Regions from separate parts of the Shewanella sp. SG44-6 genome, predicted to be linked through region 1. Evidence: predicted binding sites of a transcription regulator. Region 1 holds the regulator's gene; each other region holds the start of a gene.

What was found. The regulator sigma-54, encoded in region 1, starts transcription at its own class of promoters, with help from an activator protein. The targets are predictions, from matches to a motif close to GTTGGCACGNNNNTNGNNT.
Region 2: H5185_RS15165 (flagellar hook-length control protein FliK) is a predicted target of sigma-54. The motif match lies at 1,298-1,316, and genes of this name have one in related genera.
Region 3: fliE (flagellar hook-basal body complex protein FliE) is a predicted target of sigma-54. The motif match lies at 1,179-1,197, and genes of this name have one in related genera.

The regions. Positions count from the first base shown of each region.
Region 1 is NZ_JACJER010000136.1:4,448-7,648, reverse strand. Features, by position in the region: gene lptA (lipopolysaccharide transport periplasmic protein LptA) at 1-273, shown strand, start outside; gene lptB (LPS export ABC transporter ATP-binding protein) at 270-1,001, shown strand; gene H5185_RS18425 (RNA polymerase factor sigma-54) at 1,145-2,629, shown strand; gene hpf (ribosome hibernation promoting factor) at 2,654-2,941, shown strand; gene ptsN (PTS IIA-like nitrogen regulatory protein PtsN) at 2,944-3,201, shown strand, end outside.
Region 2 is NZ_JACJER010000089.1:3,171-6,371, reverse strand. Features, by position in the region: gene fliI (flagellar protein export ATPase FliI) at 1-747, shown strand, start outside; gene fliJ (flagellar export protein FliJ) at 753-1,205, shown strand; gene H5185_RS15165 (flagellar hook-length control protein FliK) at 1,501-3,048, shown strand; gene fliL (flagellar basal body-associated protein FliL) at 3,139-3,201, shown strand, end outside.
Region 3 is NZ_JACJER010000089.1:10,270-13,470, forward strand. Features, by position in the region: gene fliF (flagellar basal-body MS-ring/collar protein FliF) at 1-710, opposite strand, end outside; gene fliE (flagellar hook-basal body complex protein FliE) at 782-1,123, opposite strand; gene H5185_RS15200 (sigma-54 dependent transcriptional regulator) at 1,368-2,717, opposite strand; gene H5185_RS15205 (HAMP domain-containing sensor histidine kinase) at 2,710-3,201, opposite strand, start outside.

The DNA.
Region 1 (3,201 bases):
CAAATTGGTACCGCCAGTGCCAACGAAATAAGCTATGATCTTGCTACCACTACACTGACATTGACAGGTAATGCCAAACTGGATCAATCTGGTAGCCAAGTAACCGGTAACCGTATTAAGTACAACATTAACGCTCAAGAGCTGATTGCTGAAAGTACTGGTACAGGGAAAGATCGCGTTATTACTATTATTCAACCTGAGAATTTCCAAGACGAGACTGCACCAAAGCAAAAGCTCCCTGAAATTCCTGTTAAAAAGCAGATCAAACCATGACCCAAATAACCCTAACGGCTGAAAATTTAGCTAAAAGCTATAAAACTCGTCAGGTTGTTAAAGATGTGAGTTTAACCGTTAAAACAGGCCAAATTGTTGGTCTTTTAGGCCCCAATGGTGCAGGTAAAACAACCACGTTTTATATGGTTGTCGGCTTAGTGCAAAGCGATAAAGGTCGGATCTTAATTGATGATGACGACTTAACCGCCGACCCAATGCATCTTAGAGCTCGCAAAGGGATTGGTTACTTGCCGCAAGAAGCCAGTATTTTTCGCAAACTGACCGTATACGACAATATTATGGCCGTGTTGCAGACTCGCAAAGAGCTCACTACCGACCAACGGATTGAGCAAGTAGAGCATTTACTAGAAGAATTCCATATCACCCATATTCGCGACAGCCAAGGCATGTCGTTGTCTGGTGGGGAACGTCGTCGAGTAGAGATAGCGCGCGCGCTGGCCGCTAATCCTAAATTTATTTTGCTCGATGAGCCTTTTGCGGGGGTTGACCCTATTTCTGTCATCGACATAAAAAAAATCATTCAACAGCTTAAAAACCGCGGCTTAGGGGTATTAATTACCGATCATAACGTACGTGAAACCTTAGACGTCTGTGAGCGAGCTTATATTGTCAGCCAGGGCAATTTAATTGCCGAAGGCACACCTGATGAGATATTGAGTAATCAACAAGTTCGGGCTGTGTACTTAGGTGAACAATTCAAGCTATAGTTACTTTACTGGCCTTTTAGTCTATCTAACTCATTTCATTGAACGATATCTAAATAGCGTTAAATGTCATTGATGTATGTGACAATCGATTACAGTTTTCGAGATTGTCATTTTTATGGAAATCATCTAGGGATAAGCGGTAAATGAAAGCGTCACTCCAACTCAAAATGGGTCAACACTTAACCATGACCCCTCAATTGCAGCAAGCGATCCGCTTACTGCAATTATCGTCATTGGAGCTACAGCAAGAAATCCAACAAGCATTGGACTCAAACCCATTGCTTGAAATAGAAGATGAGTTTTCTCAAGCAAAAGACTCAGTAAAAGAAAGTCGCGACCAATCGGACACCGACTTTAGTGACAACAGCGTGGTCAATATAGAAAAAGACACCTCAACAGTCGACACAGCAGAATCCATGACCAAAGAAACCATGGACGATTTAGCTATGGATACCACATGGGATGAAGTGTACACCGCCTCACCAATGTCAGGTTCAGGCAGCGCTAGCATGCGCGATGATGATATGCCATTCCAAGGTGAAACGACTGAAGGCTTATATGAGCATTTAGAGTGGCAAAAAAATCTCACGCCATTTTCTGACACTGATCGAGCAATTGCTACCGCGATCATTGATGCCATTGATGAACGCGGCTATTTAACCCAAAGCACTGAAGATATTCTCGAAGCCATGGGTGATGAAAGTGTTGAACTAGATGAAGTTGAAGCGGTATTAAAACGTATTCAACACTTTGATCCCGTTGGTGTTGCCGCACGAGATTTAAGCGAATGTTTATTCATTCAATTAGCCCAATATGCCGACACAACCCCACATATAGACAATGCCCGTCTGCTCATTAAAGACTATTTAGATTTAATTGCTGGGCGCGATTTTAGATTATTGATGCGCAAAACCAAGCTCAAAGAAAACGAGTTGCGTGACGCAATCACCTTAATCCAGTCACTTAACCCTCGCCCGGGCTTGTTAGTCACCGCTATTGATGACGAATATGTTATTCCTGATGTAACCGTACTAAAGAAGAATGGCCGTTGGGTTGTAGAGTTAAACCCAGACAATATGCCTAAAATTGGCGTTAATCAACAATATGCAGCCATGGCTAGAAGCAGTAAAAACTCTGCCGATAGCCAATTTATTCGCGGTCATTTACAAGAAGCTAAATGGTTCATCAAGAGTATCGAAAGCCGCAATGAGACCTTATTGAAAGTCGCCAATTGTATTGTGCAATTTCAGCAAGGTTTCTTTGAATATGGTGAAGAAGCCATGAAACCTATGGTGCTCAATGATATTGCTGAAGCAGTAGAAATGCATGAATCAACTATTTCACGGGTTACCACTCAAAAATATATGCACACACCACGTGGGCTATTTGAATTAAAGTACTTTTTCTCTAGCCATGTCAGCACCGACGATGGCGGAGAATGCTCATCTACCGCTATTCGTGCTTTTATCAAAAAACTGGTTGCAGCAGAAAACCAGCAAAAGCCATTAAGTGACAGTAAAATGGCCCAACTGCTGGCAGATCAGGGGATCAACGTTGCGCGTCGTACGATTGCAAAATACCGCGAAGCGATGCTCATTCCGCCCTCAAACCAACGTAAGAGTTTATAACCTACAAGGCAACGGAGGATTTTTATGCTTATCAATATGACAGGTAGAAATATCGACATTACCGAATCTTTACGTGAATACGTTCAAGGTAAATTTTCAAAGCTTGAACGACACTTCGATCAGATCAATAATGTACACGTTGTGCTCAATGTAGAAAAATTACAACAAAAAGCAGAAGCTAAAATCAACCTTAATGGTGCAGAGATTTTTGCCATGTCAGAAAGCACTGATATGTATGCTGCAATAGACGCCCTGATCGATAAACTCGACCGTCAGGTAATTAAACACAAAGAGAAGTATACAAAACACTAACGATGGAACTTTGTACCATTCTGCAGCCGGAATGCACTACCTGTGCCACACCGGGCAGTAAGAAAAAAGTACTGGAACTCATCAGCAATTTAGTCGCTGCCCAGTACCCACCCCTATCTTCGCAAGAGGTTTTTGAAAGCCTATTAGCGAGAGAGAAAATGGGTAGCACAGGTATAGGAAATGGCATTGCGATACCTCATGGTAGATTAACGACCATAGAACATCCGATCGCAATATTTATTAAATGTGAAGAAGCCATT
Region 2 (3,201 bases), on a different contig from region 1:
GAGCGTGGCCGCGAAGTTAAAGAATTTATTGAAGAAATTTTAGGTAAAGAAGGTCGTGCCCGCTCGGTTGTAGTGGCTGCACCGGCAGATACTTCGCCATTAATGCGTTTACGTGCCTGTGAAACATCGACTCGTATAGCCGAATATTTTCGTGATTTAGGTTACGATGTTTTATTGTTAATGGACAGCTTGACACGTTATGCTCAAGCGCAACGTGAAGTGGCGCTTGCGGTAGGAGAACCGCCAGCAACCAAGGGCTATCCACCCTCTGTGTTTGCTAAGTTACCCCGTTTGGTTGAGCGCGCCGGTAATGGCGGAGCTGGACAAGGTTCTATTACGGCTTTTTATACTGTGTTGACCGAAGGTGATGATCAGCAAGATCCGATTGCAGATGCTTCTCGAGCGATTTTAGACGGCCATATTGTGCTATCTCGTCAACTTGCCGATTCGGGTCATTATCCCGCGATTGATGTGGAAGCATCAATTAGCCGCGTTGCGCCAATGGTGATAAGTGGAGAACACTTAGAGGCGATGCGTAAAGTCAAACAGATGTATTCTTTGTATCAGCAAAATCGTGACCTGATTTCAATTGGCGCGTACTCACAAGGCAGTGATCCTCGGATTGATAATGCGATACGTTTACAACCTGCAATGAATGCTTTTTTACGTCAAGGGTTTAAAGAACCTGTCTCATTTGAAGAAAGCCGAGTGATGTTGACTCAAATTGCCGCTCAATGTCAGGGATAACCTAGATGACTCGCACAGACCCATTATTAACGGTATTGAAGCTAGCGACTGCTGCCGAGGAACAAGCGGCATTGCAGCTCAAGTCAGCTCAATTTGAAAAACAAAAACGCCAAGGGCAGCTCGATGCGCTAAACAATTACCGTCTAGATTACATGAAGCAGATGGAAGGGCACACGGGCACGACATTACGTGCTAATCAGTACCATCAGTTTCATCAGTTTATTCGTCAAGTTGATAGTGCTATTACCCAACAAGTAGCAGCGGTTAAAGATGCCGAAAAACAAGTGGGTTACCGTCAAGTTCACTGGCAAGAAAAACAACAAAAACGCAAAGCGGTAGAAATGTTACTCGCTCAGAAAGCCAAAAAGGCTATGGTCGTAGAAGCAAAACGTGAACAAAAAATGTCAGATGAGTTTGCTATGCAACAATATTACCGTCAAAAATCAATTAAGTCATAGCCTCCAAATCTATCACTCGTTTTACCGCAGTCCCTTTTGATTGGTCCGCATTCAAACTCTATTTATTCTCTAAACTTTATCAACTAATATTTATTGGCACTTAAATTGCTTAATATAAATTTAAGTTTACATTGGAATAGAAATCGTCAGCGAAGCGACAGTGGAAACCTCATGATGAGGTTTGTAATGACTCTATTGATATTACCTAATATCGACATATGATTCATCGAGGTAATTTGATAGCTGTTTGTTAGACGATAATGACCTAACTTTGTTTGATTGAGTGGAGCTGATTATGCAGCAGATGAGCAATATCTTACTTGGAAATAGCAGTAAATCTGCTGATCTTAGTACAAAAGGAAACATGCAAGGTGTTGAAAATACATCATTCTTGTCTGCTTTTAATCAAGCGAGTGAATCCGAACTTGCTTCGCGGCCTAACGCCAATAGTGCACCTGTATCGTTAGATGCTGAAATGGATCAAGTCGATGCTGCTAATGACCTTGATTTATCTACTGAAGAAAATGCTGATGTTGAGTTGATTTTTGCTCAGCTTAATATGGCTGATGCATTAAATAAACGTCATTCCTCTGGCGGAAATGAATTGCCGCATGTGGATACATTAGATATTGGTTTTGACGCGATATCTTTGAGTAGTATTATTGATGATCAGAATAGCGATAGTCAGTCAGAGATGGGTGCGTTATTCACTGATGCTATTGATTTACCCGCTGACTCTCTTTCTACCAAAGAAGCTCTTTCTCAGCTTAGCCCTGAAGATATATCCAGCTTAATGGCATTTGCCAATTTATCTGAAAAGGATTTACAAGCACTAGACATTAAGGGTTTAAGCGAGTTAATTAGTGACTTTAATTTACAAGCGCCTGTTGTTGATGAATCCATTCTTGCGATGGTGTCTGCAGATATAGACAGTAGTGACGATTCCCCAAAAAGTATCCTTAGTTCTGAAGAACAAAACCAAATTGATAAATCAATTGCCGCCAGTGTCACCGTTCCAGGCCAAACTGGCTCTGCGGGTCTTAATTCTGCGGTTGTTAAATTAGACCGCACCGGTTTTTTGGAGGCTAGCGCCACTCTTGCATCTTCTTCAGCGATATCTGCCGACCCTAAGACGATTTTAGGTGATAGCACTGGTATTGATGGCAATATTCAATCAGATACTGATAATGCCAAAATACTGGCGAAAGCTGATTTTTCTGTGGTCCTAGATTCACTAGCGACCAAGCGTGCATCAGGAGAACTATCAGCCAATATAAATTCGGCTAACTTGGGTTTAGACGCAGTGAATGATATCGGTGATACCGACACTAAGGCGTTACAAAATCAGAGTAGTTTTACTCCGATACATAAAAGTGATGTACCACAATTTCAGTTATCGTTGAAACCGCAAGGCGATCATGGTGCGCAAATGCAAGAGATGATCCAGCGCTTTTCTCCGGTCATGAAGCAGCAGTTAATTACTATGGTCAGTAATGGTATTCAGCAAGCTGAAATTCGTTTAGATCCGCCGGAACTTGGGCATTTAACCGTTAAAATTCAAATTCATGGTGATCAAACCCAAGTACAGTTTCATGTTGCTCAGTCGCAAACCCGTGATATTGTTGAGCAAGCTATGCCACGATTACGCGATATGCTTGCCCAAGAAGGATTACAACTAACAGACAGTCAGGTTTCTCAAGGCGATGGCGGGCGTGATCAGCAAGGACAATCTGGTGATCATGCCGCTGGAGATGCGCAATTGGATGAAATTTCAGCACAAGAGCCTAGCTTGATGACAAATCCATCAAGGAGTTTACATTCTGCTATAGATTATTATGCTTAAGCAGGTAACCTATAGCATTAATATATCTTTTCAAGAATAACGAGTTATTCAGTTAAGTTATAATGTTAATCACAATGTTGATTAGGAACCATAATGCCTGAACAAGAATTAGAGTTAAACGAAACCCCTAACGCCGGTAAAAAAAGCAAGAAA
Region 3 (3,201 bases), on a different contig from region 1:
CGTGCTCTTGCTGAGGTACCATCTTGGCTACCTGAATTCAGTAAACGCCCATTTGAGTCAGTTACCGTTACACGAGAAGGCTCTAACCCTTGAACAGCCGAACCAACAATATCAACAATCGCATCAATCTCTTCTTGGCCTAAACCACCACGGCGCACACTCACCACTACAGTAGCACTTGGCTTAGAAGCATTGCGGGCAAAAACATTTTCTTTGGGTAACGCTAAAATGACTTTAGCACGGCTAATACTTTTTAATTCTTCAATAGCTCTGGCTAGGTTTTGTTCTTGGCTTTGTTTTAAGCGCGCTTGTTCCATACGTTGACTAACACCAAAACCACTGTCTTGGCTTAAATAATCGTTAGCTTGAGTGCTACTTTGAATCCCCGCACGGCTAAGCAGTAATTTTACTTCTTGATATTTATCTTCAGGTACTTTCACCACATCGACGTTGATTTGATACTCGATTTGGTTTTTATCAAGCACATCTAAGACTTGGATCATCTCAGCTGTTTCCATTTTACCAAGTGGTCGATAATCTGGCTCTTGTGCCCACATCATCACAAACACAGCGAGCGCTAGGCATATCGCTAGTGCCAAAATCATGATCACTTGGCGCATCATATCTGCACCGCCGATGCCGCCAAGCAGCCCAGATTTATTCTCTTGCTGGACGCCGCCATCAACTGTTGAATCTGAACCTACCATCATGTCTGTGCTCACAATACGTACCTGCTATATCTAATGTTGTTATATTATTTAGTGCTTAACGCTATCTGCAGCTAAACAGGCATACTCATAATTTCTTTATATGCTTCAACGAGTTTATTACGTACCTGCACCGTTGCTTCAAAGGCAACACCGGCTTTCTCACGCGCAATAACCGTATCAGAAAGAGTAACCGTCGTATCGCCCATGTCTAAACGAGTGGCTAAATTGGACGAGTTTTGTTGTAACTCATTGACAGTGCCGACAGCCTGAGACAATAACTGACTGAAATCGACGCCTGTGGTGTTATTCACTTGCTGAGTAAGATTAGGTCGAATAGATGAGCCAATCGAAGGGGCTATTTCGCCACGAAGTGACTGCATTTCTTGCATTAATGGATTTGCGCTAATCTGCATGATGTAACTCCCTTTCGTCGACTTTTTGACGACAATAATAACTAATAAAGAGTTAAAGCAATTTAGATGCCAATATTAGAAGAAATATAATATGAGTAGATAAAATGGCGGGAAACAGAGCAAAAGTAACCGTACCATTAGATAATACAGGTTACTTTTTGCATCTTGACAGATGTTAGCAATAAATAAGCAGAGTTAATTAGACTATAAAATCATAAGGTTAATTAACCAACTACTGATAACGCTAAGCAGGAAGTTGAATGCCCATATCACGCATTTTGGCCATCTTATAACGTAATGTTCGAGCACTTATACCGAGTTTTTCAGCGACCTTTTTTCGACTCCCCTGACATTGATTCAAGGTTTCTAAAATAATCACATGTTCTTGGGCCTTTAATTCGTCACCTAAGCCATCTACTTCAATAGACTGCTCTGTCTCTGCATATTCTGTGGCAACTAACTTCACATCAGCAGAGTCGATAATAATATCATTGACACCAATGTCATCATTTACTCGTAATATCAAGGCGCGTTGAATAACATTGTCTAACTCTCGCACATTACCCGGCCAGCGATGAGTCAGTAACCGTCGAGTTGCCGCATCATCAAGTTTAGGCACCGACGTCATATTCAATGCTTTAGCATGCTTCGCCAATAAATGACGTGCTAACGGAAGAATATCCGCAGGACGTTGGTTTAGTGCTGGCCACGTCAGTGGAAATACGTTAATGCGGTAATATAAATCTTCTCTGAATTCGCCAGACGTCGCCAACGATTTCAAATCGCGGTTTGACGTTGCGAGAACTCTCACATCCAATTTTATGGTTTTACGGCCACCTAAACGCTCTACTTCGCGCTCTTGTAATACTCGCAATAACTTTGCTTGTAAGCCAAGTTCCATTTCAGAAATCTCGTCAAGCAATATGGTGCCCCCCTGAGCTTGTTCGAACTTGCCTGGACAAGCTTGATAAGCACCAGTAAATGCACCTTTTTCATAACCAAATAAGGTGGCTTCTAACATGTTTTCTGGTATCGCCGCACAATTAATCGCAATAAATGGCTGCTCATTACGTTGGCTATGCTGGTGAATATAGCGTGCCAGCACTTCTTTACCTGAACCACTCGGGCCCATGATCATGACCGAAGCATCTGACACCGCAACGCGCTGAGCCAGCGCCAACAATGCTAAACTTTTCTCATCGGCAACCACGGGATTGTCGTGATTTTGTTTTAAAGGCAAATAGCGTGATACCTGATTTAATAACACTTCTGGTGCAAAAGGCTTAGCAAGATAATCTACTGCGCCTAATTTCATCGCACTAACAGCACTGTTAATCGTGGCATATGCGGTCATTAATAATACCGGCACTTTAGGTTGATGTTGTTGTAAATAACTCAGCAAGCCCATACCACCGATGCCATCCATCTGCACATCGCTAATCACCATATCAAAGTGGTTTACTTTTAAGGCCAATATAGCCTCTTCAGCACTGCCAACATCAACACAGTCGTAATGGGCAAGCATCAGTGTATCAAGCAATGCTTCACGTAAATCAGCATCATCTTCAACTAATAGAATATTTGCTTCAGCCACGCGCCACCTCCTGAACACTCATTTTGTTAATGTGCGGAAAGCTCAAACGAATATGGCAACCCATACCGGGTTTACACGACAACTGTATCTGTCCACCATGGTTTCGTACTACCGACTGCACAACAGCTAAGCCTAAACCTGTACCTTGACTCTTTGTTGTAAAAAACGGCTCAAGTATTTGTTGCTGCATTGACGGTTCAAGCCCTTTGCCATTGTCAATAACATCCAATAATAGACCATCAGGCGTTTCACTGGCGCTGACTTTTATTTTTGTGGCCCCAGCTTCAATACTGTTCATCACTAAATTATTTACCGCTGAACTGAGCGCATTCGCATTGGCAAGCATCAATGAATGTGAAGTATCTTCAACAACCAGCTGACAATGTTTTTTATCTGCAATCGGTTCACAACTGGCCATCACTTGGCTGATTATCTCATCCATTGAAACAGATTCAGCCATTCCGTCTTGGCGTCCTCTAGCCAT